3 regions of the Enterobacter kobei genome follow, and region 1 is predicted to be linked to each of the others. Evidence: predicted binding sites of a transcription regulator. Region 1 holds the regulator's gene; each other region holds the start of a gene.
What was found. Region 1 encodes Fur, which represses iron uptake genes when iron is present. Its sites were predicted from a motif close to ATAATAATGAGAACNACTATCAA; they were not measured.
Positions count from the first base shown of each region.

Region 2: BFV64_RS16060 (Nramp family divalent metal transporter) is a predicted target of Fur. The motif match lies at 7,216-7,238, and genes of this name have one in related genera.
Region 3: sodA (superoxide dismutase [Mn]) is a predicted target of Fur. The motif match lies at 1,908-1,930, and genes of this name have one in related genera.

Region 1 covers NZ_CP017181.1:1,288,744-1,299,240, forward strand. Annotated here, with positions in the region: gene nagB (glucosamine-6-phosphate deaminase) at 1-274, opposite strand, end outside; gene nagE (PTS N-acetyl glucosamine transporter subunit IIABC) at 602-2,554, shown strand; gene glnS (glutamine--tRNA ligase) at 2,734-4,401, shown strand; gene chiP (chitoporin ChiP) at 4,849-6,246, shown strand; gene chiQ (ChiQ/YbfN family lipoprotein) at 6,294-6,620, shown strand; gene fur (ferric iron uptake transcriptional regulator) at 6,758-7,204, opposite strand; gene fldA (flavodoxin FldA) at 7,492-8,022, opposite strand; gene ybfE (LexA regulated protein) at 8,178-8,465, opposite strand; gene ybfF (esterase) at 8,594-9,367, opposite strand; gene seqA (replication initiation negative regulator SeqA) at 9,551-10,099, shown strand; gene pgm (phosphoglucomutase (alpha-D-glucose-1,6-bisphosphate-dependent)) at 10,124-10,497, shown strand, end outside.
Region 2 covers NZ_CP017181.1:3,342,958-3,353,454, forward strand. Annotated here, with positions in the region: gene BFV64_RS16030 (LytR/AlgR family response regulator transcription factor) at 1-145, shown strand, start outside; gene glk (glucokinase) at 177-1,142, opposite strand; gene BFV64_RS16040 (ion channel protein) at 1,348-2,583, shown strand; gene ipdC (indolepyruvate decarboxylase) at 2,584-4,242, opposite strand; gene mgrA (L-glyceraldehyde 3-phosphate reductase) at 4,427-5,425, shown strand; gene BFV64_RS16055 (DUF2502 domain-containing protein) at 5,553-5,903, shown strand; gene BFV64_RS16060 (Nramp family divalent metal transporter) at 5,936-7,174, opposite strand; gene BFV64_RS16065 (NupC/NupG family nucleoside CNT transporter) at 7,521-8,708, shown strand; gene BFV64_RS16070 (sensor domain-containing phosphodiesterase) at 8,753-10,497, opposite strand, start outside.
Region 3 covers NZ_CP017181.1:4,756,195-4,766,691, forward strand. Annotated here, with positions in the region: gene cpxA (envelope stress sensor histidine kinase CpxA) at 1-414, shown strand, start outside; gene yiiM (6-hydroxyaminopurine reductase) at 468-1,142, opposite strand; gene sodA (superoxide dismutase [Mn]) at 1,214-1,834, opposite strand; gene rhaT (L-rhamnose/proton symporter RhaT) at 2,124-3,158, shown strand; gene rhaR (HTH-type transcriptional activator RhaR) at 3,159-4,007, opposite strand; gene rhaS (HTH-type transcriptional activator RhaS) at 4,080-4,913, opposite strand; gene rhaB (rhamnulokinase) at 5,215-6,684, shown strand; gene rhaA (L-rhamnose isomerase) at 6,681-7,940, shown strand; gene rhaD (rhamnulose-1-phosphate aldolase) at 8,013-8,843, shown strand; gene rhaM (L-rhamnose mutarotase) at 8,871-9,185, shown strand; gene BFV64_RS23110 (MFS transporter) at 9,173-10,450, opposite strand; gene BFV64_RS23115 (alpha-galactosidase) at 10,495-10,497, opposite strand, start outside.

The DNA.
Region 1 (10,497 bases):
TCCGGTGCATAAAGCTATGGTAGCTTTCCGGGTGGTCTTTTGGCAGGCCGACATATTCATCCATATTGAAGGTCACAACATGTTTGAAGCTAACCTGGCCCGCTTTGTGCATTTCAACCAGGGCTTTATACGCCGTCAGCGGAGTACCGCCGGTTGGCAGGCCAAGAACGAAAGGACGATCGGCGGTAGGCTTGAAGGCATTAATGCGGTTAACGATATGGCGAGCGGCCCATTTACCGACTTGTTCAGCAGTTGCCAGGGGAATCAGTCTCATTGTTCACCTCAAGAGTTAAAGTAGAAGAGTGGGCGGATGGCTACCGGAACCTGATACTTAAGCGTAACCTGGAACCTTTCAGGCTGGATCAATCCGTCTTGATTTTTTGAATGATAAAATAAGTTTTCGCTGTTAGCCAGTGAAAGGGAGGGCTTAATACGATATTTGGTGACAAAAATCACAAAAAATGGGTATTTAATTTGCGATACGAATTAATTTTTCACACACTCACACTGCCAGTGAATTATCGACGGTACTTATCGTTAGCAACACAATAAAAACATAGTTAATGCGCGAGCCTGGAAAGGGTCTCGTAGGGGGAATAGGATGAATATTTTAGGTTTTTTCCAGCGCCTCGGTAGGGCTTTGCAGCTCCCTATCGCCGTGCTACCGGTTGCAGCGCTGCTGCTGCGATTCGGGCAACCCGATCTTCTCAACGTGCCGTTTATTGCCCAGGCTGGCGGCGCAATCTTTGACAACCTGGCGCTGATTTTCGCCATCGGCGTTGCTTCCAGCTGGTCTAAAGACAGTGCAGGGGCCGCAGCGCTGGCAGGGGCGGTTGGTTACTTCATCCTGACGAAAGCGATGGTAACGATTAACCCGGAAATCAACATGGGCGTACTGGCGGGTATCATTACCGGTCTGGTCGGCGGTGCGGTATATAACCGCTGGGCAAACATCAAGCTGCCAGACTTCCTCAGCTTCTTTGGTGGCAAACGCTTCGTGCCAATCGCGACCGGCTTCTTCTGTCTGGTTCTGGCCGCGATCTTTGGCTACGTTTGGCCGCCAGTGCAGCATGCTATCCATGCGGGCGGCGAGTGGATCGTCTCTGCGGGTGCGATGGGTGCGGGCATCTTCGGCTTCATTAACCGTCTGTTGATCCCAACCGGTCTGCATCAGGTTCTGAACACCATCGCCTGGTTCCAGATTGGTGAGTTTACCAATGCGGCGGGTACCGTTTTCCACGGCGACATTAACCGCTTCTACGCGGGTGATGGCACCGCGGGCATGTTTATGTCCGGCTTCTTCCCAATCATGATGTTTGGTCTGCCGGGCGCTGCGCTGGCCATGTACCTGGCTGCGCCGAAAGCGCGTCGTCCAATGGTCGGCGGTATGCTGCTGTCAGTCGCCATTACTGCATTCCTGACCGGTGTGACCGAGCCTCTGGAATTCCTGTTCATGTTCCTGGCTCCGCTGCTGTACCTGATGCACGCGGTGTTAACCGGTATCAGCCTGTTCGTGGCGACTCTGCTGGGCATCCATGCGGGCTTCTCCTTCTCTGCAGGCGCGATCGACTACGTGCTGATGTACAACCTGCCAGCGGCAAGCAAGAACGTCTGGATGCTGGTGGTGATGGGTGCGGCCTTCTTCGTTATCTACTTCGTTCTGTTCAGCGCGGTTATCCGTATGTTTAACCTCAAAACGCCGGGCCGCGAAGATACCACTGATGACGTCGTGACTAGTGAAGCCAACAGCAATACCGAAGAAGGTTTAACTCAGCTGGCAACCAGCTACATTGCCGCAGTCGGCGGTACCGACAACCTGAAAGCCATTGATGCCTGTATTACCCGTCTGCGTCTGACCGTGGGTGACTCCGCTCGCGTAAGCGATGCAATGTGTAAACGCCTTGGCGCATCTGGCGTCGTTAAACTGAACAAACAAACTATCCAGGTTATCGTGGGCGCCAAAGCGGAATCCATCGGTGACGAAATGAAGAAAGTGGTTGCGCGTGGCCCGGTCGCAGCGGCAGCAGCTGACAGCGCACCTGCGGCAACGGCGACTCCGGCCGCGAAGCCACAGGCCGTGCCTAACGCCGTGACGGTGGCGGCTTTGGTCTCTCCGGTAACGGGTGAGGTCGTTGACCTTGAACAAGTGCCTGACGAAGCGTTCGCCAGTAAAGCGGTAGGCGACGGCGTGGCGGTGAAACCAACGGACAAAACCGTCGTCTCTCCTGCTGCGGGTACTATCGTGAAGATTTTCAACACCAACCACGCGTTCTGCCTCGAAACCGAAAACGGCGCGGAGATTGTTGTCCACATGGGCATCGATACCGTTGCGCTGGAGGGTAAAGGCTTTACTCGTCTGGTGGAAGAGGGCGCTGAAGTGGTGGCCGGGCAGCCGGTTCTGGAGATGGATCTGGACTTCCTGAACGCCAATGCACGCTCCATGATCAGTCCGGTTGTTTGCAGCAACATCGACGACTTCAGTGGCCTGGTTATTCAGGCAAAAGGTCAGGTGGTTGCAGGTCAAACGCCACTGTATGAGATTAAAGGCAAGTAATCGCTCCTGAGTAGAGTCATGCCTTAAGCGGCGGGGGATATCCTCCGCCGCTTTTTTTTGCAGCAAATGCCCCCATTATTTTCATCTGATACGTATTTTCCGTAACTAAGGGTTGTCACTACGTCCGGCTTATAAGATCATATGCCGTTATACGTTGTTTACGCTTTGAGGAATCCACGATGAGTGAGGCTGAAGCCCGCCCGAGTAACTTTATTCGTCAGATCATCGATGAAGATCTGGCCAGTGGTAAGCACACCACGGTGCATACCCGCTTCCCGCCGGAGCCGAACGGCTACCTGCATATTGGTCATGCGAAATCCATCTGCCTGAACTTTGGCATTGCGCAAGACTATCAGGGGCAGTGCAACCTGCGTTTCGATGACACCAACCCAGTAAAAGAAGACATCGAATACGTTGAGTCCATCAAGAACGACGTGCAATGGCTGGGCTTCAACTGGTCTGGCGATATCTGCTACTCCTCTGACTATTTTGATCAGCTGTACGCTTACGCGGTTGAGCTGATCAACAAAGGTCTGGCGTACGTCGATGAACTGTCCGCGGATGAAATCCGTGAATACCGCGGTACGCTGACGCAGCCTGGCAAAAACAGTCCGTTCCGCGATCGCAGCGTGGAAGAGAACCTGGCGCTGTTTGAAAAAATGCGTGCGGGTGGTTTTGAAGAAGGCAAAGCCTGTCTGCGTGCCAAAATCGACATGGCTTCTCCGTTCATCGTGATGCGCGATCCGGTGCTGTACCGCATTAAGTTTGCTGAACACCACCAGACCGGTAACAAGTGGTGCATCTACCCGATGTACGACTTCACCCACTGCATCAGCGATGCGCTGGAAGGCATTACCCACTCGCTGTGTACGCTTGAGTTCCAGGACAACCGTCGCCTGTACGACTGGGTGCTGGATAACATCACCATCCCTGTGCATCCGCGTCAGTACGAGTTCTCTCGTCTGAATCTGGAATACACCGTGATGTCCAAGCGTAAGCTGAACCTGCTGGTGACTGACAAGCACGTTGAGGGCTGGGACGACCCGCGTATGCCGACCATTTCTGGTCTGCGTCGTCGTGGCTACACCGCTGCTTCTATTCGTGAGTTCTGCAAGCGCATCGGCGTGACCAAGCAGGATAACACCATTGAAATGGCGTCGCTGGAGTCCTGCATTCGTGAAGACCTCAACGAAAATGCCCCGCGCGCGATGGCGGTTATCGACCCGGTAAAACTGGTTATCGAAAACTATCCTCAGGGTGCGAGTGAGCTGGTTGCCATGCCTAACCATCCGAACAAACCGGAAATGGGAAGCCGTGACGTACCGTTCAGCGGTGAAATCTGGATCGACCGCGCTGACTTCCGTGAAGAAGCCAACAAGCAGTACAAGCGTCTGGTGCTGGGTAAAGAAGTCCGTCTGCGTAACGCCTACGTGATCAAAGCCGAGCGCGTAGAGAAAGATGCAGAAGGGAATATCACCACCATCTTCTGTTCATACGATGCCGAAACGCTGAGCAAAGATCCTGCCGATGGTCGCAAGGTGAAAGGCGTTATCCACTGGGTAAGCGCTTCTCACGCGCTGCCGGTAGAAATCCGTCTGTACGATCGTCTTTTCAGCGTGCCTAACCCGGGTGCGGCGGAAGACTTCCTGGCGACGATCAACCCGGAATCTCTGGTGATCAAACAGGGTTATGCTGAGCCATCGCTGAAAACAGCTGAAGCAGGTAAAGCGTTCCAGTTCGAGCGTGAAGGTTACTTCTGCCTGGACAGCCGTTACAGCACTGCGGAAAAACCGGTATTTAACCGTACCGTCGGTCTGCGTGACACCTGGACCAAGATCGGCGAATAATAACGCCGCTCTGGTCAATGAGAAACAAACGCCGCTTATTGCGGCGTTTTTTTTATTAATGATCATATCGTTAAAGTGGCGTTGTAAAAATGTCCGCCGTTATTTTTGGTCAATGTGGTGCTACTTATTTTTTTTAAAAAAGTTTGTCTGTTTTTGAAAATGGCAAATTTCGCAAAATACGCGATTTCTAATGTTCTAATACCCTGAAATACGCTGCTATACCCCCGCCAAATCACGCTTCCGGCCAAATGTTACAAAGCACTACCAATTATGTGCACTTCGTCATAATCCTGACTTTTGCCTGATGAAAAGCATTGATAATTCGCGTCGCGAAAAATAACCTAAAGACGGTAGTTAATTCGAGGGTATTTATAACTACCCCTGACCGCCTGGTCTTTTTTATTTTCGCCGTTTTAGGCGCTTTAATTCGTCAAAGAGGAATAATCTATGCGTACGTTCAGTGGCAAACGTAGTGCGCTGGCGCTGGCTATTGCCGGTGTGACAGCAATGTCTGGCCTGGTTGTTACACCTGAGGCGAAAGCTGCGGGTTTCATCGACGATTCTACCCTCACGGGCGGCATCTATTACTGGCAGCGTGAACGTGACCGTAAAGACGTCGCCGAAGACAAATATAAAACCAACCTTTCTCACTCCACATGGAACGCCAACCTGGACTTCCAGTCAGGCTATGCCGCAGATATGTTCGGCCTGGATATCGCTGCATTCACCGCGATTGAAATGGCGGAAAACGGCGACAGCGGCCACCCTAACGAAATTGCCTTCTCCTCCAGCAACAAAGCTTACGATGAAGACTGGTCCGGTGATAAGAGCGGTATCAGCCTGTACAAGGCCGCAGCGAAATTTAAATACGGCCCGGTCTGGGCGCGTGGAGGGTATATTCAGCCAACCGGCCAGACGCTGTTAGCACCACACTGGAGCTTCATGCCAGGTACCTATCAGGGTGCAGAAGCCGGGGCGAACTTTGACTATGGTGATGCGGGTGCGTTGAGCTTCTCCTATATGTGGACCAACGAGTATAAGGCTCCATGGCACATTGAAATGGACAAGTTCTACCAGAACGATAAGAAAACCAAAGTCGATTATCTCCACTCGCTGGGCGCGAAATACGACTTTAAAAACGATCTGGTACTGGAAGCCGCATTTGGTCAGGCGGAAGGCTATATCGATCAGTATTTTGCTAAAGCCAGCTACAAATTTGATATCGCAGGAAGTCCACTGAGCACCAGCTACCAGTTCTATGGTACGCGTGACAAGGTCAGCGATGGCGGCGTCAACGACATTTATGACGGCACCGCGTGGCTGCAGGCGCTGACTTTCGGCTATAAAGTGGGCCAGGTTGATTTACGCCTGGAAGGGACATGGGTGAAGGCGGAAGGGCAGCAGGGCTACTTCCTGCAACGTATGACGCCAACTTACGCGTCATCTAACGGTCGTCTGGATATCTGGTGGGATAACCGCTCAGACTTCAACGCCAATGGTGAAAAAGCGGTCTTCTTCGGCGCAATGTATGATCTGAAAAACTGGAACCTGCCGGGTTGGGCAGTGGGCGCTTCTTACGCTTACGCCTGGGACGCAAAACCTGGCGACATGGCCACACCGGATGCGTACTACGATCCAAACTATCGCCTGAAAGAGTCCTCCTACAGCCTGGATGCTATCTATACCCTGCAGGATGGGCGCGCGAAGGGCACGATGTTCAAACTGCACTTCACTCAGTATGACAACCACTCCGATATCCCGAGCTATGCGGGCGGTTACGGCAACATCTTCCAGGATGAACGTGACGTGAAATTCATGGTTATTGCCCCATTCACCATCTTCTGATGAACCTTCCGGCGGGTTAAGGCCCGCCGGACCGGAGACTGCATATGATGAAAAAAATCGTAATTGTCGCGATGCTTGCATCGGGGCTGGTGGCCTGCGCTCAGCCTCAGGCACCGAAGGAAGATTCCAGGCTGAAGGAGGCTTACAGCGCCTGTATTAATACCGCACAAGGCTCGCCGGAGAAAATTGAAGCCTGTCAGAGCGTACTGAATGTGCTGAAGAAAGAGAAGGCGCATGAGCAATTCGCGACGCAGGAGAATATTCGTGTGATGGATTATCAGGCCTGTATCCAGGCGCGTAAAACGGGTAACGATCAGGAAGTCGCGAAGCGTTGCGATAAGATCTGGAACGAGATACGCAATAACAATAATTAAGTTGCTTTACGCCCGGTGGCGCTGCGCTTACCGGGCCTACAAAGGCGTCATAGTCCGTAGGCCCAGGCGCAGCGCCACCGGGCTTTTTAAGGCAAAAAAAAGCCAGCCTTACGGCTGGCTCAGAGTATGAACGTGACTTATTTTGCGTCGTGCGCGTGTTCATTTTCGCGGCAATCACCTTCAGCGCAGTGACCATACAGGTACAGGCTGTGGTTGGTCAGGCGGATGCCATGACGAGCGGCGATTTCACGCTGACGCGATTCGATGGAATCATCGCTGAATTCAATGACCTTGCCGCAATCGAGGCAGATCAGGTGATCGTGGTGATGCTGCTGGGTCAGTTCGAATACAGATTTACCGCCTTCGAAATTATGACGGGTAACAATGCCCGCGTCATCAAACTGGTTCAGCACGCGATAAACGGTGGCCAGACCAATCTCTTCACCCATGTCGATAAGACGTTTATAGAGGTCTTCCGCACTGACATGGTGGTTGTCTGGACCCTGAAGCACTTCGAGGATTTTTAACCGAGGAAGCGTTACTTTCAGGCCAGCCTTCTTTAATGCGGTATTGTTGTCAGTCATGCGGAATCTGTCCTGTTGCTAAACGATTCACTTCTGAAAGAAGTGACAGAAAATGCACCTTGGATATTGCGTCTCATTATAGAACTGCCACGGCTAAATGAAAACTGCAAGTCTCAGGCAAAGTATGCTTATAAAAATGGGGTATCACCGACAAACTTGTGAAATGAAAACCACATTTTACCAGGGAAACATTGTACAGGTCTGAGCGAAAAAGTTAAAAGTTTGTAGCAATTAATTTAATCGGTTTTACCTGGAAAACGGGCGCAACCGCCGTTGCGCCGCGAAAATCAGGCGTTGAGAATATCGTCCAGGTGCAGTTCTTCACGGATCTGCTTAACCCACTTCTCTACGCGCTCAGCGGTCAGCTCAGGCTGACGGTCTTCGTCGATGGCCAGACCCACGAAGTGATCGTCATCGGCAAGACCTTTGGAGGCTTCAAAGTGGTAACCGGCAGTGGGCCAGTGACCGACAATAACGGCGCCGTTCGGCTCAATGATGTCGCGGATGGTGCCCAGTGCGTCGCAGAAGTACTCGGCATAGTCTTCCTGATCGCCACAGCCAAACAGGGCAACCAGCTTGCCGTTGAAGTCCACCTCTTCCAGCGTTGGGAAGAAATCATCCCAGTCGCACTGTGCTTCACCGTAGTACCAGGTTGGAATACCCAGCAGCAGAATGTCGTAGCCCTCGAGATCTTCTTTGCTGCTCTTGGCGATGTCATGCACATCAGCAACGTCTTTACCGAGCTGTTTCTGAATGTTTTTTGCGATATTTTCGGTATTGCCGGTATCACTGCCGAAGAAAATGCCGATGATTGCCATGAGTAAAATAACCTCTTGAAACTTAATGGTATGGTGGCGCAATTCGGCCACGGATAAGGGCAATAATAGCAGAACAGGCAACCCTGCGGAAACCGCTATCGCGCAGGACTGCACTCTGTGCTACATGAAAAGGGTAAAAAAGGGGTTTTTCAGACTTATGCCTGGCTGCGCAATGTCTCAAGCTGGGCGATCAGCATCTCTTCAATGAGCTCGCTGCGGCTGATATTACGCGCTTCCGCCAGCTCGTTAAGCGCATCGACTGCGTCAGCATTGAGCTTCAATTCGACACGCTTAAGCCCACGATTTTTATCGCGTTTAAGCTGGTTGCGTTTATTAATACGCAGCTGTTCGTCGCGCGAAAGCGGATTCGTTTTCGGTCGTCCCGGTCGACGCTCATTCGCGAACAGATCTAGTGTCGTACGGTCCGTTTGTTCTTTGGCCATGATTCAGAGACTTCGGGGGAAACAAGCCGCCCTGCTAATGCCCGGGCGATAAGCGCGCCATCATACATCAGCAAAAACGGCACGCCAACGACTGGAAGCCCGTCGTCTTCCAGTCGCTCTCTTTTTAATCAATTTGCCGTATCAGTGAGATAGCGACGAATGGCGCGCAGGACTGCATCAGGTTTTTCCGCATGTACCCAATGCCCGGCACCGGCAATTACATGGGCGCGCGCCTGCGGGAATTGTGCCAGCAGCGTGTCGCGGTAAGCATCAGTAACGTAAGGCGAGTTACCGCCACGAATGAAGAGGGTAGGATGCGGCCAGGCGGGGACGGCCTCCCAGCCCACGATGTTATTATACTGGTCCCACAGCACCGGGACGTTAAAACGCCATTGCCCCTCAACAAACGATTTCAGCAGGAATTGCACTACGCCTTCTTCATCAAGATGCTCACGCATCACGGCTGCTGCCTGCTGACGGGTGGAAACGCCGGCCTCCGTCACCGCATTAATTGCCGCGAAGATCTCATCGTGACGGCGAACGTCGTAATCCACTGGGGCGACATCAATCACCACCAGCCCGGAAATTCGCTCAGGTGCCAATGCTGTGAGCGCCATAACCGCTTTACCACCCATCGAATGCCCGATGAGGGTCACTTTCTGCAGGTTGTGGGCGTCGAGCGTATCCAGGAGATCCTGCGCCATTGCCGCGTAGGTCATCTCGTCTGCGCGCCCGGAAAGTCCGTGGTTGCGCATATCGACCTGTAAAATATCGTGATCGGTAACCAGATCGCGCGCCAGCACGCCCAGGTTATCCAGGCTGCCAAAAAGTCCATGAACCAGTACGATGGGAGAATTATTGTTCGGCGATTGTGCAGTTTGCGCTCGGGTATTCAATTTCATGGCAAAGTTCTTTTTTTACGTTTGTCAGGTTAGGGTATCATGTTGACCATTCTGCCGCCCGGCCGCAAGGTTCCAGTTTAATCTGACTTTTGCCGCCAACCTGGTTTGACGCTATCCGCTGTTGGGATTTGACCTTATAATCCCAATGACTTGTATTCAGATAAGATATCGCACTGGATTAAGATGAAAACAATCGAAGTTGATGACGAACTCTATCAGTATATTGCCAGCCAAACGCGGCATATCGGGGAGAGCGCGTCCGACATTTTACGGCGCATGCTTAAAATTTCCGCCGCTTCACAGCCTGCTACCCCAGTCACCAAAGATGTCGTGTCTCAGCCGAGCGTTGTTGCACAAGCAAAGCCTGCCGTGACGCCGGTAAAAGATAAAGTACGCGCGATGCGCGAGCTGCTGCTGTCCGACGAGTATGCGGAGCAGAAAAAGGCGGTTAACCGCTTTATGCTGGTGCTGTCTACACTTTACTCCCTGGATAACAAAGCGTTTGCTGAAGCGACCGAGTCGCTGCACGGTCGTACTCGCGTCTATTTCGCGGGTGACGAGCAAACGCTGCTGCAAAATGGCAACCAAACCAAACCTAAACATGTCCCTGGCACCCCATACTGGGTGATCACCAATACCAATACGGGCCGCAAGTGCAGCATGATTGAACACATCATGCAGTCCATGCAGTTCCCGGCGGAATTGATTGAAAAGGTTTGCGGTACAATTTAACCCTTGCATCAGAAGGACCCGGTAATGGCAAATCACAGCCGTGCAGGCCAACCTGCACAACAAAGCGATTTGATTAACGTCGCTCAGCTGACCGCGCAGTATTACGTGCTGAAACCGGTCGTGGGCAACGCAGAACACGCAGTGAAGTTTGGTACATCTGGTCACCGCGGTAGCGCGGCACGCCATAGCTTTAACGAACCGCACATTCTGGCCATTGCTCAGGCCATTGCGGAAGAGCGCGCTAAAAACGGCGTTACCGGTCCGTGCTACGTGGGGAAAGATACCCATGCGCTGTCTGAACCGGCGTTCATCTCTGTGCTGGAAGTGCTGGCGGCAAACGGCGTCGACGTGATTGTGCAGGAGAATAACGGCTTCACGCCAACGCCGGCGGTGTCTAA
Region 2 (10,497 bases), 2.1 Mb from region 1:
TTCGTTCTGCGTGAATTTAAATAAGATCCGCGAGATCGAGCCGTGGTTTAACAATACCTATATTTTGCGTCTCAAGGATCTGGATTTTCAGGTGCCGGTGAGCCGCAGCAAGGTGAAAGAGTTCCGTCAGTTGATGCACCTGTAAAACGCCCTCTCCCGGCGGAGAGGGCTCTGTGTCAGAGGATTTGCCCGAGAACCTGACGCAGATGGGCACCCGAACCCAGCAGGCCAGGGTTATCATGCACGATAAGATAAACAGGAATATCCTGCACGTAGCTTCTGAAGCGTCCTTTATCTTCAAACCCACCGCGGAAACCTGAAGCTTTAAAGAAGTCGAGGAAGCGTGGCACAATCCCGCCCGCAATATAGACCCCACCAAAGGTGCCCAGCGTTAGCGCCAGGTTGCCGCCGAAACGCCCCATGATGACGCAGAACAGCGACAGAGCACGACGGCAGTCGATGCAGCTGTCCGCCAGCGCGCGTTCGGTGACGTCTTTCGGCTGCAGGTTTTCCGGCAGACGTCCGTCCGATTTCACAATTGCACGGTACAGGTTCACCAGCCCGGGTCCAGACAGGACGCGCTCGGCAGAGACGTGACCGATCTCAGCGCGTAACTCTTCGAGAATAATGCCCTCTTCTTCGCTGTTTGGCGCAAAGTCTACATGACCGCCCTCACCCGGCAGGCTTACCCAGCGCCGATCAACATGCACCAGATGCGAAACGCCCAGGCCGGTACCGGCACCGTAAACCGCAATCGGCTTGCCTTCGACCGGTTCAGCGCCGCCGAACTGGATCAGATGCTCTGGCTTGAGCATCGGGATCGCCATAGACACGGCGGTGAAGTCATTGATGATTTCCAGATGCGCAAAACCGAGGTTCTTTTTCATCTCTGCAATAGAGAATGCCCAGGTATGGTTGGTCATGGCGACCCAGTCGCCAGTTATCGGGCAGGCAATGGCAATGCAGCCATCCTCGACGCTCACCTGATGTTCATCCAGATAGACGCGGACAACGGCCTCAAGGCTGGGATAATCCAGCCCCGAGTAGGTTTTCGCCCGGGAAATTTCACCGCTACTTACATCGCATAATGCGAGGCGCGCGTTCGTGCCGCCCACATCACCTACCAAAGCATACTTTGTCATTCTTCTACTGCTCCGCTAAAGTCAGAATAAATCTTTGGGACACTGTAAATTCAAGGCGTGATAACAACAACGACTGGAAGGTGAATGCCCATGGATTATCGATCTTCGTCACAGAATAACTTTACCGTTTCAGCACCTTTTGCACTATTGCCATAAAGCTGATTGTGCAGAGTAACGTTATACCGTTTTGTACAAGGAAATCATCATGCTCCACCCGCGAGCCAGAACCATGCTGTTGCTGGCAATTCCGGCGCTCATCATTGGCGTGGCGTCAAGCCTGGTACTCATTGTCGTGATGAAAGTCGCGTCGGTGCTGCAAGCCCTGCTATGGACGGCGCTTCCGGCGAAACTGGGGATCACCGCTGATTCTTCAGCGTGGATCATTTTGATGCTGACGTTAACCGGTATTGCGGTAGGCCTGGTGATCCGATTCAGTCCCGGCCACGCCGGACCGGACCCGGCGCTGGAGCCGCTGATTGGCGCCCCGGTTCCGCCCTCTGCGCTGCCGGGGTTGATCATCGCGTTAATTGTGGGCCTGGCGGGCGGCGTCAGCCTCGGACCCGAGCATCCCATTATGGCGGTGAATATTGGTCTGGCGGTGTTCCTGGGCTCACGCATTTTACCGCGCGTGGGTGCGCTGGACTGGACGATCCTCGCCTCCGCAGGCACCATCGGGGCGCTTTTCGGCACGCCCGTCGCTGCCGCGCTGATTTTTTCACAGACGCTTACCAGCAACAATGATGTCCCGCTCTGGGACAAACTGTTTGCTCCCCTGATGGCCGCGGCGGCGGGCGCGCTAACAACCAGTCTGTTTTTCCATCCCCACTTTTCCCTCTCTCTGCCCCACTACGGAGAGATGCGAATAGCGGATATTTTCAGCGGTGCCATCGTCGTTGCAATTGCCATCGCGCTGGGGATGGTCGCGGTATGGTGTCTGCCGCGCCTGCACCGGCTGGTACATAAACTCAAGCATCCAGTGTTGATTCTGGGCACAGGGGGATTGATCCTCGGTATTTTAGGCACCATCGGCGGGACGGTGACGCTGTTTAAAGGCCTGGACGAGATGCAGCAGCTGGCATTCAGTCAGGTATTTAGCGTTTCCGACTATCTGCTGTTTGCCGTCATCAAACTGGCGGCGCTGGTCGTCGCGGCTGCGTGCGGTTTCCGCGGTGGACGCATTTTCCCGGCAGTCTTTGTCGGCGTGGCGCTGGGGCTGATGTTGCACGAACATGTGGATGCTGTTCCGGCGGCAATTACCGTCTCCTGCTCGATTCTGGGTCTGGTTCTGGTGGTGACGCGTGACGCATGGCTGAGCCTGTTTATGGCGGCGGTTGTGGTGCCGGATTCGACGCTGTTCCCGCTGCTCTGCATCGTGATGTTGCCCGCCTGGCTCCTGCTGGCGGGCAAACCGATGATGATGGCCTGGCGAAACGATAAGTAATCAGGCGCTGTTGCGCGCTTCCAGCGCTTTGGTGAGCGCGCTCAGCAGCGGCGGTATGTCGGATTTCGGCAGCATGACCTCGATCAGCGAAAGCCGCTCGTGGTGCGCCACTTTTTCCAGCACATCCACCAGCTCGCCCGCCTCACTCACCTGCCAGCACTCGGCCTGAGGCGCGAGACTCAGCGCCTGAGGAAGGTTCGTCCAGTTCCAGAGCGCAATATCGTTATACCGTTGCTCCGGCCCATGGATGGCCCTTTCGACCGTGTACCCTTCGTTGTTCAGCACCAGAATGATCGGACGTTGTTTATCACGCAACATCGACCCGAGCTCCTGAATAGTCAGCTGCGCCGCGCCATCCCCCGTCAGCACTATCACACGCCGGTTCGGGCAAGCCGTTTGTGCGCCAAACGCTGCGGCCAGCGTGTAGCCGATAGACCCCCACAGCGGCTGGACGATAAAGTTCACGTCAGCCGGAAGGCGGAGGTCAATGGCGCCGAAGGCCGACGTTCCCTGATCGGCAAGGATGATGTCTCCTGGGCGAATAAACGTTTGCAACGTTTTCCAGAAATTCTCCTGGGTCAGCGCGCCCTCCGGCTGAGGGAAGCTCATTGCACGATGGGAAGCTGGCGCAGGTTTATCATGCACATGCTGTTTGCACAGTTCCACCAGCGTTTCGATTGACTGAAGCATCGGGATGCCGGTAAACCAGACGTCACCGACGCGGGCAGCGTGAGGCTGAACTTCTATCGTTTGGGCCGGGGTTAGCTGATGGGTGAAACCGGCGGTGAGGGTATCGGTAAAACGGGTGCCGATGCACAGTACCGTATCCGCCCCTTCAATCGCCTCTTTTACCGGGCCGGCGCTTGCCGAGCCGCTGTATGTGCCGTAAAAACCGGCATGACGTTCGTCGAATACCCCTTTACCCATTAGCATCGTGGCGTGCGCCATCGGCACGTCCTTCACCCACTTCTGTAGCGCATGCTTGTGTCCATGGCGCAGAACAAGGAAATCAGCTAACAGCGCGGTGCGCTTGCTGGTTGCCAGTTTATTTTCCGCAGCATCCCGAAACGCTTTCAGGCAGGCACTGTCGGCATGGGCATGGTGAAGTATGAGAGCGTTTACAGGAGGCGTGGCGGCTTTTTTTGCCACGTCGGCAGGTAACATCAAATAGCCGGGACGACGCTCCCGGAGCATGGTGGTCAGAACCCGGTCGATTTCATAGCAGGCGTTTTGTTCGGTCAGGATCGCCTGAGCGACGGTAATCGGCTCGCTCATATGATAAAAATGGCGGAACTCCCCATCCCCCAGCGTATGGTGCAGCAGTTCCCCTCGTTGCTGTGACGCCGTCCCCGGCGCCCCGACAATATGCAATACCGGAACGTGCTCGGCATAGCTTCCCGCGATGCCATTCATGGCACTTAACTCGCCTACACCGAATGTTGTGAGCAGCGCGGCGAAGCCCTTACAGCGGGCATATCCGTCAGCGGCATACGATGCGTTTAATTCGTTGGCACAGCCCACCCAACAGATGTCGGGGCTGTCTATTACATGGTCGAGAAACTGCAGGTTATAGTCGCCCGGCACGCCAAACAGATGATCGGCTCCACAATCAGTAAGACGGTCCAGCAGGTAATCGGCGACGCAGTATGGGGTACGCATGAACAGGTATCCTTCTAATGTTGACCTCACTTTGAGTATTAGAGAAGCGTGATGGCTGTCCAGAATCAGCGGTAAGAAGGGTATGGAAAGAATGCTTTACAAAAAAGGCTGCGCTATGCTGCTTTTTTTCACGTTAATGTAAACGCATACACTGATTTTTCTCTTCTGCGCACGAGGTCATAAAATGGGTTATCAGCCGGATAAAAATCGTTACCAGACAATGCAGTATCGTCGCTGCGGTCAAAGCGGGCTCAGGTTGCCCGTCATATCGCTGGGTCTGTGGCATAACTTTGGGGACGCCACGCGTCTCGAAAACAGCCGTCAACTTTTACAGCGCGCCTTCGACCTGGGTATTACGCATTTCGACCTTGCCAATAACTATGGTCCTCCACCGGGGTCGGCCGAGCGTAATTTTGGGCGTATTTTGCAGGAGGATTTTCTGCCCTGGCGCGACGAGCTGATTATCTCGACGAAAGCGGGATATACCATGTGGGAGGGCCCCTACGGCGACTGGGGATCGCGCAAATATCTGCTGGCAAGCCTGGATCAAAGCCTGAAACGCATGGGGCTGGAGTATGTCGATATCTTCTATCATCACCGTCCTGACCCGGAAACCCCGCTGACTGAAACCATGAAAGCGCTTGACCATCTGGTGCGCCAGGGAAAAGCGCTGTATGTCGGGTTATCCAACTATCCTGCAGAGCTGGCGCGAAAAGCGATTGATATCCTTAATGACCTTGGCACGCCCTGCCTGATCCACCAGCCGAAATACTCCATGTTTGAACGAGGACCGGAAGGGGGTTTACTGGCCGTGCTGCAGGAAAAAGGCGTCGGCTGTATTCCCTTCTCGCCGCTGGCGGGAGGACAGCTCACCAACCGATATCTGAACGGTATTCCCGCAGACTCCCGTGCGGCAAGTGGCAGTCAGTTCCTCAACCCGGATCAGATCACCGAAGAGAAGCTGGAAAAAGTGCGTAAGCTCAATGCCCTGGCGGAAGGCCGCGGCCAGAAGCTATCGCAGATGGCGCTGGCCTGGGTGTTGCGCCATGACGACGTGACGTCGGTGCTGATTGGGGCAAGTCAAGCGGCTCAAATTGATGACGCCGTTGGCATGCTGGAAAACCGCCATTTTTCCGCGGAAGAGCTGAACCTTATTGAAGAAATACTGAGCAGCTCAAAATAAAACCACTTTTAGCAAAAAGTGCTCTGAACCTGGAATTCGGAGTTGAGGCGATGAAACGAGGCTTTACCAACTCGTAATATTGCGTTAACAGGCCCCACAAAGGCCCCGATCGTGAAGGAGAAAGAGTATGTTCAGGTCACTGATTCTTGCAGCGGTATTACTGGCTTCCGCCCCGCTCATCGCCACTGCTGGCGAAATCACCCTGTTGCCATCAGTAAAATTACAAATTGGCGATCGTGACGACTACGGCAGATACTGGGACGGTGGCTACTGGCGCGACCGTGACTACTGGAACCGTCATTATGAATGGCGCGGTGACCGCTGGCGCAGGCACGATAATGGCCTGCATCGCGGCTGGTACAAAAACAATGCCTATGAACGCGGCTACCGCGAAGGCTGGAACGATCGTGACGACCGCCGCGGTGGCTGGGGTCACGGCCCAAAAGGACACGGTGGTCACGGCCACGGTCGTCATTAATGTAAAAAGGAGCCTTTCGGCTCCTTTCTCTTTTATAACCCCAGCGCTGTGCCAATCAACAGCCATAAATTTAGCGCCACAACCACTACTACAATTGCCCATCCTGTCCGTTTCACCAGCGTCGAGTTAACCAGATCGCCCATCAGGGCTGGATTGCTGGTAAAAATCAGCAGAGGAACCAGCGCCAGTGCGATACCAAAACTCAGCAGCACCTGACTCATCACCAGAATTCGCGTGGGATCAAGCCCCATCAGAATCACAACAAACGACGGCAGCATGGTGACGGAACGACGAACCCACAGGGGAATATGGAAACGCACAAATCCCTGCATCACCACTTGCCCCGCCAGCGTGCCCACCACCGTGGAAGAGAGACCGGCAGCCACCAGGCTCAAACCAAAAATCGTGGCAGCAGCATGGCTCAGTAACGGCTCCAGCGTGAGATACGCCTGGTCGAGATCGGCAATACCGGTATGACCGTTAAAGTGAAAAGCGGCGGCTGCGGTGGCCATCATCGCCAGGTTCACAAAACCCGCGATGGTCATGGCAATCGCCACATCCCATTTGGTTGCCGAATAACGTTCTTTACGCGTCCCACCGTGAAGATGCTGGGTCAGCGAAGAGTGCAGATAAATGACGTGTGGCATAATGGTCGCCCCAAGCACCCCGGCAGCCAGGAAGACGGCTTCCGACGTTGGCAGGCTGGGGAGCACCATGCCTTTACCAAGCTGTACCAGGTTTGGCTGGGAGAATATCAGCTCGACAATATAGGCCGCCGCGACAAACAGCAGCAGCCCACCAATCACCTTTTCAAGCGGCTTTTGCCCCCGACGCTGTAACATCAGGATCAGGAAAGTGGCAATCCCGGTCAGGACCGCCCCTTGCAATAGCGATACGCCCAGAATCAGCTTAAAGCCGATCGCCGCACCGATAAATTCAGCGAGATCGGTTGCCATGGCGATGATTTCAGCCTGCACCCAGTAGAGCCAGACGGCCGGACGTGGGTAGTGGTCGCGGATTTGTTCTGCCAGGTTTTTGCCCGTAGCAATCCCCAGTTTTGCTGAGAGCATTTGAATCAGCATCGCCATCAGGTTCGCCCAGACGACCACCCACAGCAACTTATAGCCGAAGCTGGCCCCGGCCTGAATATTGGTCGCAAAATTACCCGGATCGATATAGCCAATGGCAGCAATGAACGCAGGTCCCATTAATGCGAACCGCAGCTTGCGCGCCGCTCTGCCACTGCTACCCTCTACGCGACTGTTAGTCATTATCTGCCTCTGGAAATATAGCCTTTGCTATGTTTAATGCTATCAAAATGATAATGATTATCAAGATCATTTAAGTGGTTAAACATGATTTCTCTGATAGCTAAGAACGATAGATGGGCAGGTGGTGCGACATCACAGAATGTGAAAATGCGCAGTCATTTGTGAAGCGTAGCACACAAACTTAACTTTTCACTCATTTACCTAACATAACGAAAATGTATTGTGGATCACTATTTTTGAGACTCGTCACAGGATGTAACTATAGTGTGTCCTTGATCTCGTTTTCTTTTCGCTTGTTGCATAGAATGTGCACGAAAATTAAACCTGCCTCATATTTGGAGCAAATATGGACCGCGTCCTTCATTTTGTCCTGGCACTTGTTGTCGTTACTGCACTCGCATTGCTGGTCAGCACAGACCGCAAAAAAATTCGTATTCGTTATGTTGTCCAGCTGCTGGTCATTGAAGTTTTACTTGCGTGGTTCTTCCTGAACTCCAACGTAGGTCTCGGCTTCGTAAAAGGCTTCTCCGAAATGTTCGAAAAACTGCTCGGATTCGCCAACGAAGGGACCAACTTTGTCTTCGGTAAAATGAACGACGAAGGTCTGGCATTCTTCTTCCTGAAGGTGCTGTGCCCAATCGTCTTCATCTCCGCGCTCATCGGTATTCTGCAGCACATCCGTGTTCTGCCGTTCGTGATTCGTGGAATTGGTTTCCTGTTATCCAAAGTCAACGGCATGGGCAAGCTGGAGTCTTTCAACGCCGTCAGTTCCCTGATCCTCGGTCAGTCTGAGAACTTCATCGCGTATAAAGATATTCTCGGCAAAATGTCGCGTAACCGCATGTACACCATGGCGGCAACCGCAATGTCTACCGTTTCCATGTCTATCGTGGGCGCGTATATGACCATGCTGGAGCCAAAATATGTTGTCGCTGCGCTGGTTCTGAACATGTTCAGCACCTTTATCGTGCTGTCGTTGATCAACCCATACCGCGTTGACGCCAGCGAAGAGAATATCCAGATGTCCAACCTGCACGAAGGTCAGAGCTTCTTCGAAATGCTGGGCGAGTACATTCTGGCCGGTTTCAAAGTGGCGGTTATCGTTGCCGCCATGCTGATCGGCTTCATTGCGCTGATCTCTGCGCTGAACGCCCTGTTCGCCGCGGTGCTGGGTATCTCCTTCCAGGGGATTCTGGGCTACATCTTCTATCCTGTTGCCTGGGTGATGGGTGTTCCGGCTCACGAAGCGCTGCAGGTGGGCAGTATCATGGCAACCAAACTGGTTTCTAACGAATTCGTTGCGATGATGGATCTGCAGAAAATTGCCAGCACGCTTTCTCCGCGCGCGGAAGGCATCCTGTCCGTGTTCCTGGTCTCCTTCGCGAACTTCTCGTCTATCGGTATTATCGCCGGGGCGATTAAAGGCCTGAACGAAGAACAGGGTAACGTGGTTTCACGCTTTGGCCTGAAACTGGTGTACGGCTCCACTCTGGTGAGCGTTCTGTCCGCGTCCATCGCAGCGCTGGTCCTGTAACGTTTACTGCAAAACAAAAAACCGGGAGCAAGCTCCCGGTTTTTTTATGCCCGAATTTCTTCCAGCGGTTTGGGTTTACCTATCAGGTAGCCCTGCAGGTAATCCACGCCGAAGCGAAGCAACATCTCCCGCTGTGCGGGTGTTTCGACATACTCCGCCACCACACATAGCGATTTCGTCTTCGCCAGATTACACATCGACTGGACGATCATCGCATCCATGTCATCAGTACAAATGTCTTTAACAAAGCAGCCGTCAATTTTAATGATATCCGCCTGCAGACGTCTGAGACGCTCGTAGTTGGCGTACCCCGTACCAAAATCATCAATAGCAATCCGGAATCCACAATCCCGCAGTTGCTGAATATTATTGATGCTGCAACCTGAATTGGAGAAAGCCTGCTCTTCGGTGATCTCAATGACCACGGTTTGAGGGGCAACGCCGTACCGTTCAAACAGCGCACAAATCTCGGTCGCTACCTCTTTTTGCATCAGCGTGAGCGGCATCAGATTGACGGAGAAACGGGCCCCAGGCTGCGTCGCAGGATGATCGCGCAGCCACAGCAGTAATTTTTCCATAACGCACATATCAAACCGGTGGCTAAGGTTGAACTGAGCAATCAGCGGAATAAAGCGATCAGGGGTGATGATTTCGCCCTCGCTCTCCATACGCGTCAGAATTTCGTAGTAACCGCTACCGTCTGCCTTCTGGATCGGTTGCGCGTATAAATGGAACTGACCCGCCTCCAGGGCATGCTTAATCCGCGCTAACATCAGGACGCGCTCTGTTGTTTGTCCTGATGCAGCCTCCAGGCTATTCGTCAGCGCAAGTACGTTCTGTCCTGCACAAGATTGCTCAGCCAGCCAGCTTAATTGCCCCAGCGTGTGATGCAATTTTTCACCGTTTTCGACCATCCCCCAGGAGGCTCCAAACTCAATATCCAGCCCGGTGTTGTTCCAGAAAATTTTCCGGCTGTTCAACCGATCAACCATATGCTGGAGACGCTCAGCAATTTCCGGCCCCAGCAAGACCACCACCAGCTCGCTTCCGGGCAACTGGAAGAGCATCTCGTCCTTTTGCAGAAGGGGCTGCAGCGACGAGGCGATCGTGCGTTTGCAGTGGACCCGCATCAGGATCCCGTAATGGCGGCTCAAAAATTCCAGGTTATCCATGCGCAGAATGCACACTTTGGCATCCTGGTGAATCTCAAGATACTCCTCCAGCGCACGGATATTGGGCAAACCGGTCAGCGGATCGGTCAGCGCTCTGCCCTGCCATCCCCGCTTCAGCCACTCGCTACGCTGGTAAATCCGCGACATGTAAAGCAAGCAGATGGCAAACGAGATCAGCACGGACAGGATAAAGGAGAGTGAATGGCCCGACTCCACACCATTCAGGAAGTTATAGTTGTAGGTCAACAGCAGAAGGGCTGAAGCAGCCCAAAGCAGAGAGATAAGTGCATAGGTCAGGCGACTTATCGCTAAGGTAAAGAGAATAAAAATCAGCGGCATTAAATAGCCCGCTATAACAGGGGATTCAAAAGGGCCACATAAAACAGCGAGAATGAAGCCTAGAAGCATGAGCCAGACAAATATAAACAATGAATTCTTATGGAAAAAAATGGGCTTCACGCTTTGTCGCCAGAAGGTAATGGCATAACGAGGATTAATTATCATTCTTAACGGGTAATAGAACATCATGGTAAAAATCAGCGCCGCGCCTATCAGACTTTGAATATCCACGACGTTATAAATTACCGTCCCTTCACCGAAGAAGGTGGAGATAGTTA
Region 3 (10,497 bases), 1.4 Mb from region 1:
GCGGCGTTCGAAGCGGAACAGATGGGCAAATCGTTCACCGTCAACTTCCCGCCGGGTCCATGGCCGCTGTACGGCAACCCCAACACGCTGGAAAGCGCGCTGGAGAATATTGTGCGTAATGCTCTGCGCTACTCGCATACCAAGATTGAGGTGGCGTTCTCGGTCGATAAAGACGGGATCACCGTTATCGTGGATGACGACGGTCCTGGCGTCAGCCCTGAAGATCGGGAGCAGATTTTCCGTCCGTTCTACCGTACTGACGAAGCGCGCGACCGTGAATCCGGCGGTACAGGTTTGGGTCTGGCAATTGTTGAAACCGCCATGCAACAGCATCGCGGCTGGGTGAAAGCTGACGACAGCCCGCTGGGCGGGTTGCGGTTAACGCTGTGGCTGCCGTTGTATAAGCGTTCGTAACGGTATGTGCCGGGTGGCGGCTTCGCCTTACCCGGCCTACTTTCTGCGGAGCACTATTTTCCCCACAATCTCCGCGAATTATCTTCGATCTTGTTGCTTAACCGCCGCTTCTGCATTGTTCTGGTCCAGCTGGTCGATAACCCCGCCGCAGACAGCAACCGATGATATTGTTCATCATCAAACGGCATATGCCAGGCGATGGCGCAGGCGTCATACACCGACACGTCGCTCAGGCGCGAAGCCAGCTCAAGCGGCGCATCCGCCGAAACCTGCCCGGCCAGCACCACACGGTACAGCCAGCCGGTTTTACCCGCGCTTTGCAGCTGGGCCGACATATCCTGAATGCCGAAGTGGTAGTTGAGCTTGAAGCACGGCGAGCGAGGCTGCGTCACCTGAATCAGGGCGTCGCCCCAGCGATAAATATCGCCGATAAACACGTTCTTTTCCGTCAGCCCTTCCGTCGAGAGATTCTCACCAAATGCAGGCGCGACGAAGAGGTCCGCCTGGTCAGGAAATTCGGTTTTCCAGTGCTGATAGTGCTCGCGAGGATAGTGACACAGCGCGCGATCCGGCCCGCCGTGGATTTTCTTTTCGGCCTGCTCATCGCCTGCCAGCCCAAGGTCGGTTAAGGTCAGTTCACCGTCAACCTGCACTTTCGCGATGGCGCTCGGGCGGCTGCCGTCGTACTCCCTTACCTTGCCTGTAAACACATTCACCGGGTAATGCATCGCTGCCTCCATTACGCAGATACAAAAAAAGCGAGTCATCAGACTCGCTTCTCACAGGCGTCAATGCAACCTTATTTTTTAGCGGCGAAACGCGCTGCTGCTTCGTCCCAGTTCACCACATCCCAGAACGCTTTGATGTAGTCAGGGCGACGGTTCTGGAACTTCAGGTAGTAAGCGTGTTCCCACACGTCCAGACCCAGGATCGGGAAGCCGGATGCGCCAGAGATCGCTTCACCCATCAGCGGGGAGTCCTGGTTAGCAGTGGAAACCACCGCCAGTTTGTCACCTTTCAGAACCAGCCACGCCCAGCCAGAGCCGAAACGGGTTGCAGCGGCTTTTTCGAATTCCGCTTTGAAGTTGTCAACGGAGCCGAAGTCGCGCTCGATAGCCGCTTTCAGGTCGCCCTGCAGGGTGGTACCGGTTTTCAGGCCTTTCCAGAACAGGCTGTGGTTAGCGTGGCCGCCCGCGTTGTTACGCAGAACGGTTTTCTTGTCCGCTGGCAGCTGGTCCAGTTTAGTGATCAGTTCTTCAGCAGACAGGTTAGCGAACTCTGGCAGGCTTTCCAGCGCAGCATTCGCGTTGTTCACATAGGTCTGGTGGTGTTTAGTGTGATGGATTTCCATCGTCTGCTTGTCGAAATGCGGTTCCAGTGCGTCGTAGGCATACGGCAGGGATGGCAGTGTATAACTCATAATCCTCTCCATTATTGTCGGGCGGCACAGCTGTTAATGCCGCGTAAGCAGTTGGTTCATTATAGTTAATTAAATGATATTGAAAATGATTATCAATGCCGTAGTTTTTGTAAGGTCATTCCTTTTCTGATGAAGCGTGAAAATGTGAATCTGCTCACCCGCTTAACGCGTTGATTGCCATTTAAAACCAAAGTGCGGCAGCCTCCCGAAGGTGGTCGTTCTGCTTAATTTTTACACTCATCGGGTCGGTGGGATGCCATTGACCGATAAAAACGATGAGGACGTAAACATGAATCATGCGATTACGATGGGTATTTTCTGGCATTTGATAGGTGCGGCCAGTGCAGCCTGCTTCTATGCTCCGTTTAAAAAAGTCAGGCAGTGGTCATGGGAAACCATGTGGTCGGTTGGCGGTGTGGTCTCCTGGATCCTGCTTCCCTGGGCCATCAGCGCCATGCTACTCCCGGATTTCTGGGGCTACTTCTCCTCTTTTAACGCCTCCACTCTGCTGCCGGTGTTTCTGTTTGGTGCCATGTGGGGCATCGGTAATATTAACTACGGCCTCACCATGCGCTATCTCGGCATGTCGATGGGGATCGGCATCGCGATTGGCATCACGCTGATTGTCGGCACCCTGATGACGCCCATCCTCAACGGTAACCTCTACGTGTTACTGAATACCGAAGGCGGCAGAATGACGCTGCTGGGCGTGCTGGTAGCGGTTATTGGCGTCGGAATAGTGACCCGCGCGGGCCAGTTGAAAGAGCGCAAGATGGGCATTAAAGCCGAGGACTTTAACCTGAAAAAGGGTCTGCTGCTGGCGGTAATGTGCGGCATCTTCTCCGCCGGAATGTCGTTTGCCATGAACGCCGCCAAACCGATGCACGAGGCGGCAGCCGCGCTGGGCGTCGACCCGCTGTACGTGGCGCTGCCCAGCTACGTGGTGATCATGGGCGGCGGTGCACTGGTTAACCTCGGCTATTGCGTAATTCGTCTGGCAAAAGTTGAGAGTTTGTCGCTAAAAGCCGACTTCTCACTGGCAAAACGGGTCATCATCACCAACGTACTGCTTTCGGCACTCGGCGGACTGATGTGGTACCTGCAGTTCTTTTTCTACGCCTGGGGACACGCCAGCATCCCGGCACAATATGACTATATGAGCTGGATGCTGCACATGAGCTTCTACGTGCTGTGCGGCGGACTGGTGGGTCTCATCTTGAGGGAGTGGAACAATGCCGGACGCCGACCGGTGGGCGTTCTGAGCCTGGGCTGTGTGGTGATTATCATTGCGGCCAACATTGTCGGCCTCGGTATGGCGAACTGATTACGCCGCCCTGCGACTGTGATGACGCCATTGCACCGGCGTCATCCCTACCTCGCGATTAAAGACCACCGAAAAGTAGTTACTGTCCTCAAAGCCGCAGCGCATTGCCACGTCACTGACCATGAACTCTGTATGCTGGAGCAAATACTGGGCGTGGCAAATGCGCAGCTGGCGCAAATAGTGATTTACCGTCATGCCCGTCTGGGTACGGAACTGCTGACGCAGGGCACGTTCGCTGCACTGCTCCTGCTCGCAGAACTTTTCCAGAACAAAGCTTTTATTCAGGCTGGCCGCCAGCGTGGCAATCAGCTTATCGAGCAGGGTCTCCTGCTGCGTTGCGGAGGGGTTATCCGTCTCGTAGCGATGCCGTTTAAGCATCATCACCAGCTGTGCGAAGAGGATCTCCGCCATCGGGTTAGCCAGCGGATCGGTTTTATAGCTCTCCTGTTCAAGGAGGGAAATGGCCTGACGGATGGCAGTCATGCCGCTGCTGCTTAAACGCCAGTGCGGTGAGCCTTTCGCACCGTTGAAGCCGGGAATGCATGCTGCCCAGTCAACGTTAAGGCTGAGCCGATCGGGGCAGTAGATAACGTTCTGTAAAACCAGGTCATTCACCGAGGCGTAGGCGTGTTTATCTTCGGCACGAATGTAAAACAGATCCCCCCGGGTAATGCGGTAAGGCCGATCGTTGAGAATGTGCAGACCGTTGCCGCGCCACACCAGCACCAGCTCATAAAATTCGTGCGTGTGTTCAGCAAAGACGTTTTGCGGATAGCGATCCGCCACCGCAACAGCTTGTTCAGCGGAGGCAAAAAAGTCATCTTTGCGAAGAATTAACGGTGCGGCCACATCACCACCTCAACGGCGAAAACCTGACATTATTACCCGCTTTACGGCAGCAAAACGTTGACTGGGCTCGCGTTACTGTAGTGAGGTGTCCCTCCCCTGGCGAATATCACGCGGAGACCAGCTGAACTCCCGACGAAACAGCGTCGAAAAGTGGTTACTGTCGCCGAAACCGCAGCGATAAGCGATATCCGTGACGCTTTCATCACTGTGGCGAAGCAGGTGGCGCGCTTTTATCAGCCGCAGTCGGTTAAGGTAACGCTGGGGCGTCTGCCCGGTTCGCTGCTTAAGCTGGCGGTGCAGGGTGCGCAGGGAGAGTGAAAAATGACTCGCCAGCATTTCCCAGCAGATATCCTCGGCAAAATGTTCCTCCAGCCAGGCCATCAGCTGGTTCAGGCGGGCTTCGCTGCTCTCCCCCTCCACCGGGTTACTGCGGCGCAACGCCACCAGCAGCTGCATAAACAACATCTCGCGCGTGGCGAGCGCATGCATCTCCTGTCCGTCCTGACTCTGCTCCATCTGGAGCAAAATCTGGCGAACCTGCTGCAGCGTGGCCTGATTCACGCGCCAGTGCGACGGATAATGTCCTTCCTTCTCCTGCGGCAGTAGCTGATGAAGCCCCGCGAGAAACTGGAATGCGTCCGGGGATCGATAGAGCACGTTCGTCAGGCACAGGTTGTCGGTATGCTCATACAGATGCCGATCGTGGTCGCGCACAAAGCAGACTGTGCCGCCGCTGATGGTGTAGGGCTGACCGTTAAAGACATGGATGCCCGTGCCATGCTCAACAATCACGATTTCATGAAAATCATGATGATGCTCCGGGAAAGCCGCCTGCGGCAGCCGCGGCTCTATCGCCACAGGCGAGCCACCCGCCGGAAAAAAGTCCACGCTGTGCAGTATGGTCATAACGCCCCCCACCAATGAGAAATGTTCTCAAAATAGTAAATAAGGCCTCTCACCCTCACCTTAAATTTTCGACAGCAAACGCCGCAAAACCTGCCTGTTTTTCAAGAATAAGCGGGAAAGATCCGGAATTGCGGTCAACGTCACAGTGGCTGAACGGCGCGCCTTCGCGGAAAAGTGTGAACCCCCTCACGTTCATCTTTGCTTTCTTGCCAGCACGGGTTGCGGACTGTCAGTGGCGAGAAGGTGGTCTTTTCGCCCCTTTTTTACACTCAGCGCTAATGATTTCAAGAAGGATCCGACCATGACCTTTCGCCATTGTGTCGCTGTGGATTTAGGCGCATCCAGCGGCCGTGTAATGCTCGCCACCTGGGACTGCGACCAGCACACCCTTTCCCTTCACGAGATGCATCGTTTTGCGAACTGCCTGCAAAAACAGGACGGCTTTGATACCTGGAACATTGATGAACTTGAGACGGAGATCCGTACCGGGCTCAAAAAAGTCTGCGATAGCGGGATCCTCATCGACAGCATCGGCATAGATACCTGGGGCGTCGATTATGTCTTGCTGGACAGCAGCGGCGCTCGCGTTGGCCTGCCCGTCTCCTACCGCGACAGCCGCACGGATGGCCTGATGGCGCACGCCATCGCCCGGCTCGGTAAGGATGATATCTACGGGCGCAGCGGCATACAGTTTCTGCCGTTTAACACGCTGTATCAGCTGCGCGCGCTGGTCGAGCAGCAGCCAGGGCTGGCAGCAGACGTTGCCCATGTGCTGCTGATCCCGGACTACCTGAGCTATCGCCTGACCGGCAACATGAACTGGGAATATACCAACGCCACCACCACCCAGCTGGTCAACATCAACTCGGATAACTGGGATGAGCACCTGCTGGCCTGGACGGGCGCATCCCCGGCGTGGTTCGGTACGCCGACCCATCCCGGCAACGTCATCGGCCAGTGGGTGTGCCCGCAGGGGAATGCGATCCCGGTCGTTGCCGTGGCGAGCCACGATACCGCCAGCGCGGTTATTGCCTCACCGCTTTGCGGTAAAGATGCCGCCTATCTCTCTTCCGGCACCTGGTCGCTGATGGGCTTTGAAAGCAAAACGCCTTACGTCAGCGAGGAGGCAATGGCCGCAAATATCACCAACGAAGGCGGGGCCGAAGGGCGCTATCGGGTGTTAAAGAACATTATGGGGTTGTGGCTGCTCCAGCGGGTGCTTAAGGAGCAGAAAATTACCGATCTGCCCGGGCTTATCGCCGACACCGAAAAGCGCAAAGCCTGTACGTTCCTGATTCATCCCAATGACGATCGCTTTATCAATCCGGCGCACATGAGCACCGAGATCCAGGCCGCCTGCCGCGAGGCCGGACAGCCTGTACCATCAAGCCCGGCCGAACTGGCGCGCTGTATTTTTGACAGCCTTGCCCTGCTTTATGCGGATGTGCTGAGCGAGCTGGCCAGCCTTCGCGGCAGACCGTTCGACACGCTGCATATTGTTGGCGGCGGTTGCCAGAACGCGCTGTTAAACCAGCTTTGTGCCGATGCCTGCGGCATCACCGTGGTGGCGGGCCCGGTCGAGGCCTCCACGCTCGGCAATATCGGCATTCAGCTGATGACCCTTGACGAACTGGCCAGCGTGGACGATTTCCGCTCGGTAGTCACCGCCAGCGGCAGCCTGACCACGTTCCTTCCCGATCCCTGCCATGAAATTGCCCGCTACCGGGCGCAGTTTCAGCAAAACCGACTGACTAAGGAGCTTTGCGCATGACCACTCAACTTGAACAAGCCTGGAACCTGGCTAAACAGCGTTTCGCCGCCGTCGGCGTGGATGTCGAAGCGGCACTGCGTCAGCTCGACCGTCTGCCGGTCTCCATGCATTGCTGGCAGGGCGATGACGTCGCCGGCTTCGAAAACCCAGGCGGTTCCCTGACGGGGGGTATTCAGGCAACCGGTAACTATCCCGGGAAAGCGCGCAACGCGACCGAACTGCGCGCCGATCTGACGCTGGCGCTCAGCCTGATACCCGGTCCGAAGCGCCTGAACCTGCACGCGATTTATCTCGAATCCGACGAGCCGGTCGCGCGTAATGAAATCCAGCCGAAACACTTTAAAAACTGGGTGGCGTGGGCAAAAGCCAACGGTCTGGGCCTGGACTTCAACCCGTCCTGCTTCTCGCACCCGCTCAGCGCTGACGGCTTTACCCTCGCCCATCCCAGTCACGAGATCCGTCAGTTCTGGATCGACCACGTGAAGGCCTGCCGCCGCGTTTCAGCCTGGTTTGGTGAACAGCTTGGCACCCCGTCGGTGATGAATATCTGGATCCCGGACGGCATGAAGGACGTCACCATTGACCGCCTCGCCCCGCGCCAGCGCCTGCTGGCTGCACTGGATGAAGCCATTAGCGAGAAGCTTAACCCGGCGCACCATATTGATGCCGTGGAGAGCAAGCTGTTCGGCATTGGCGCGGAGAGTTATACCGTCGGCTCGAACGAGTTCTATATGGGTTACGCCACCAGCCGCCAGACTGCCCTGTGTCTGGATGCCGGACACTTCCACCCGACGGAGGTCATCTCCGACAAAATTTCTGCCGCCATGCTCTACGTGCCGCGCCTGCTGCTGCACGTCAGCCGTCCGGTGCGCTGGGACAGCGACCATGTGGTGTTGCTGGATGACGAAACGCAGGCCATTGCCAGCGAGATCGTTCGCCACGACCTGTTCGACCGCGTCCATATTGGCCTCGACTTCTTTGACGCCTCCATCAACCGCATCGCGGCGTGGGTTATTGGCACCCGCAACATGAAGAAAGCGCTGCTTCGTGCCCTGCTGGAGCCCACTGAAGCACTGAAACAGCTGGAGCAGGAAGGTGACTACACGGCCCGCCTGGCGCTGCTGGAAGAGCAGAAATCGCTGCCGTGGCAGGCCGTGTGGGAAATGTACTGTCAGCGCAACGACGTTCCAACAGGCAGCCAGTGGCTGGAGAACGTGCGGGCGTATGAGAAAGACGTGTTGAGCACACGCGGGTGATTCAACCCTCCCCGCAGTATAAGTAGGCCGGGTAAGCATAGCGCCACCCGGCATTTTCAAAGGAACCACAGTATGCAGACCATCACCCATTCCTGGTTCGTCCAGGGCATGATTAAAGCCACCTCTGACGCCTGGTTGAAAGGGTGGGATGAGCGTAACGGCGGCAACCTGACGCTGCGCCTGGACGATGCCGACATCGAGCCGTACGCCGCTGATTTCCATCAAAAACCGCGCTATATCGCCCTGAGCCAGCCGATGCCGCTGCTCGCTAACACGCCGTTTATCGTCACCGGATCCGGCAAGTTCTTTCGCAACGTCCAGCTCGACCCGCAGGCCTGTCTCGGCGTCGTGAGGGTGGACAGCGACGGCGCGGGCTACCACATTCTTTGGGGGCTCACGGACGAGGCAGTACCCACCTCTGAACTGCCAGCGCACTTCCTCTCGCACTGCCAGCGCATCAAGGCGACCCACGGTAAAGACCGCGTCATCATGCACTGCCACGCCACCAATCTGATTGCCCTGACCTACGTGCTGGAAAACAACGCCGATCTCATCACCCGCAAGCTGTGGGAAGGCAGCACCGAGTGCCTGGTGGTCTTCCCGGACGGCGTCGGTATTCTGCCGTGGATGGTGCCCGGTACCGACGAGATCGGCCAGGCAACCGCCAAAGAGATGCAAAAGCATTCTCTGGTGCTGTGGCCGTTCCACGGCGTTTTCGGCAGCGGCCCGACGCTGGATGAAACTTTCGGCCTGATCGATACCGCTGAAAAATCAGCTGAAGTGCTGGTGAAGGTCTATTCCATGGGCGGTATGAAGCAGACCATTACCCGGGAAGAGCTGATTGCACTCGGTAAACGCTTTGGCGTTACGCCGATGCAGTCGGCACTGGATTTGTACCCATAGCCGTCCGCGAAAGCGACTGGAGGCATGATGATCCGTAAAGCGTTTGTGATGCAGGTAAACCCGGACGCGCACGAGGAGTATGCGCGTCGCCATAACCCCATATGGCCCGAGCTTGAAGCGGTGCTGAAAGACCACGGCGCGCACCGCTACGCCATTTATCTCGACAAAGCACGCAACCTGCTGTTTGCGACCGTGGAGATTGAATCGGAGGAGCGCTGGCGCGCGGTAGCGAATACCGACGTCTGCCAGCGCTGGTGGGAACATATGGACGACGTTATGCCGTCAAACCCGGATAACAGCCCGGTGAGTACCGAGCTTACCGAAGTGTTTTACCTGGACTGATGTGTTAACGCTGCTGCCCCCGAGGCGGCAGCAATCTCCTGCCTGCTGCTCAACGTAAACGCCGACACCACCGTAATTGCCAGCACGAAACAGCCCAGCATCAAATACGTCTCCTGGAAACCGATCCGGTCATACATATTTCCGGCAAAGGCAGAAAGGAAAATCGCCGCCGACTGTTTGGCAAACTGGAAGCCGATCAGATAGATAGTCGCCGACAGTCGGGTATCAAAAACCCCGGTGATGTACTTAAAGGCGCCCACCAGCAGGAACGGGACTTCCAGCGCGTGCAGCATCTTCAGGGCAATCACCTCCACGGCGGTGGTGGCGAACGACGAGCCGATAATACGCGTCGCCATTATCACCCCGGCGATCAGCAGCGTATTTTTCGCGCCGATACGGTTAATGATCCACGGCGAGCAGAACATAATGATGGCGTTACAGATTTCCCCCGCAGTGGTGGCAAAGCCAAAGGCGCGAGTGCCTTCCTGCGGCGTGGCGAAGAAGGTTTTAAAGAAGGTGGCAAACTGCTGATCGAAAACGTCATACACGCAGGCAACGCCAATCACGTACAGAATGAACATCCACATTCTGCGCTGGCGGAACAGCTTAAAGACGGTTCTGGCAGTGATCTGCGGCTGGTTGGCTCCCAGGGCGTTCATCACCTGCGCCGTCTGGTTGGGCTTCGGCTTCGCGACCACCAGCAGCAGCATCAACAGCAATGCGGCCCCTGATCCCATCCAGAATACATACGACGGATCGATGCCGAACAGGATGCCGCCCGTAGACGCGCATAGCCCCCAGCCGAGACAGCCGAACATGCGCGCCTTGCCGTATTCGAAGAAACTGTTGCGGCTCACGCGTTCGATGTAGGCCTCGATTGCGCCCGATCCCGCCGAGAAGACAAAACCGATATATAACCCGCCGCTCAACGCCCCCAGCCAGATACTGGTTTTCAGCAGGGGCGCGAAGACGTACAGGAAGAACGGTGCGAACAGGAATAACAGCACCGAGATTATCCACAGCAGGTGTTTTTTCAGCCCCAGCTTGTCCGAAATCACCCCCAGCACCGGCTGGAACGCAATGGCCGACAGCGAGATGCAGGAGAAAACAATTCCGGTATGGGTTTTATTCAGGCCGATGATATCCGACAGCCAGATCGGCAGGAACGGAAAGCAGGTGGCCATGATGAAGAAGTAGAGAAAGAAGAACAGCCCGAAGATCCAGAAATTTGGGTTGTCTTTGTGGGTACAGGTTGTTGTATTCATTATTTTTATCCTCAACGGAGGGCCAGTTTCCCGGCCCATCACCTTTA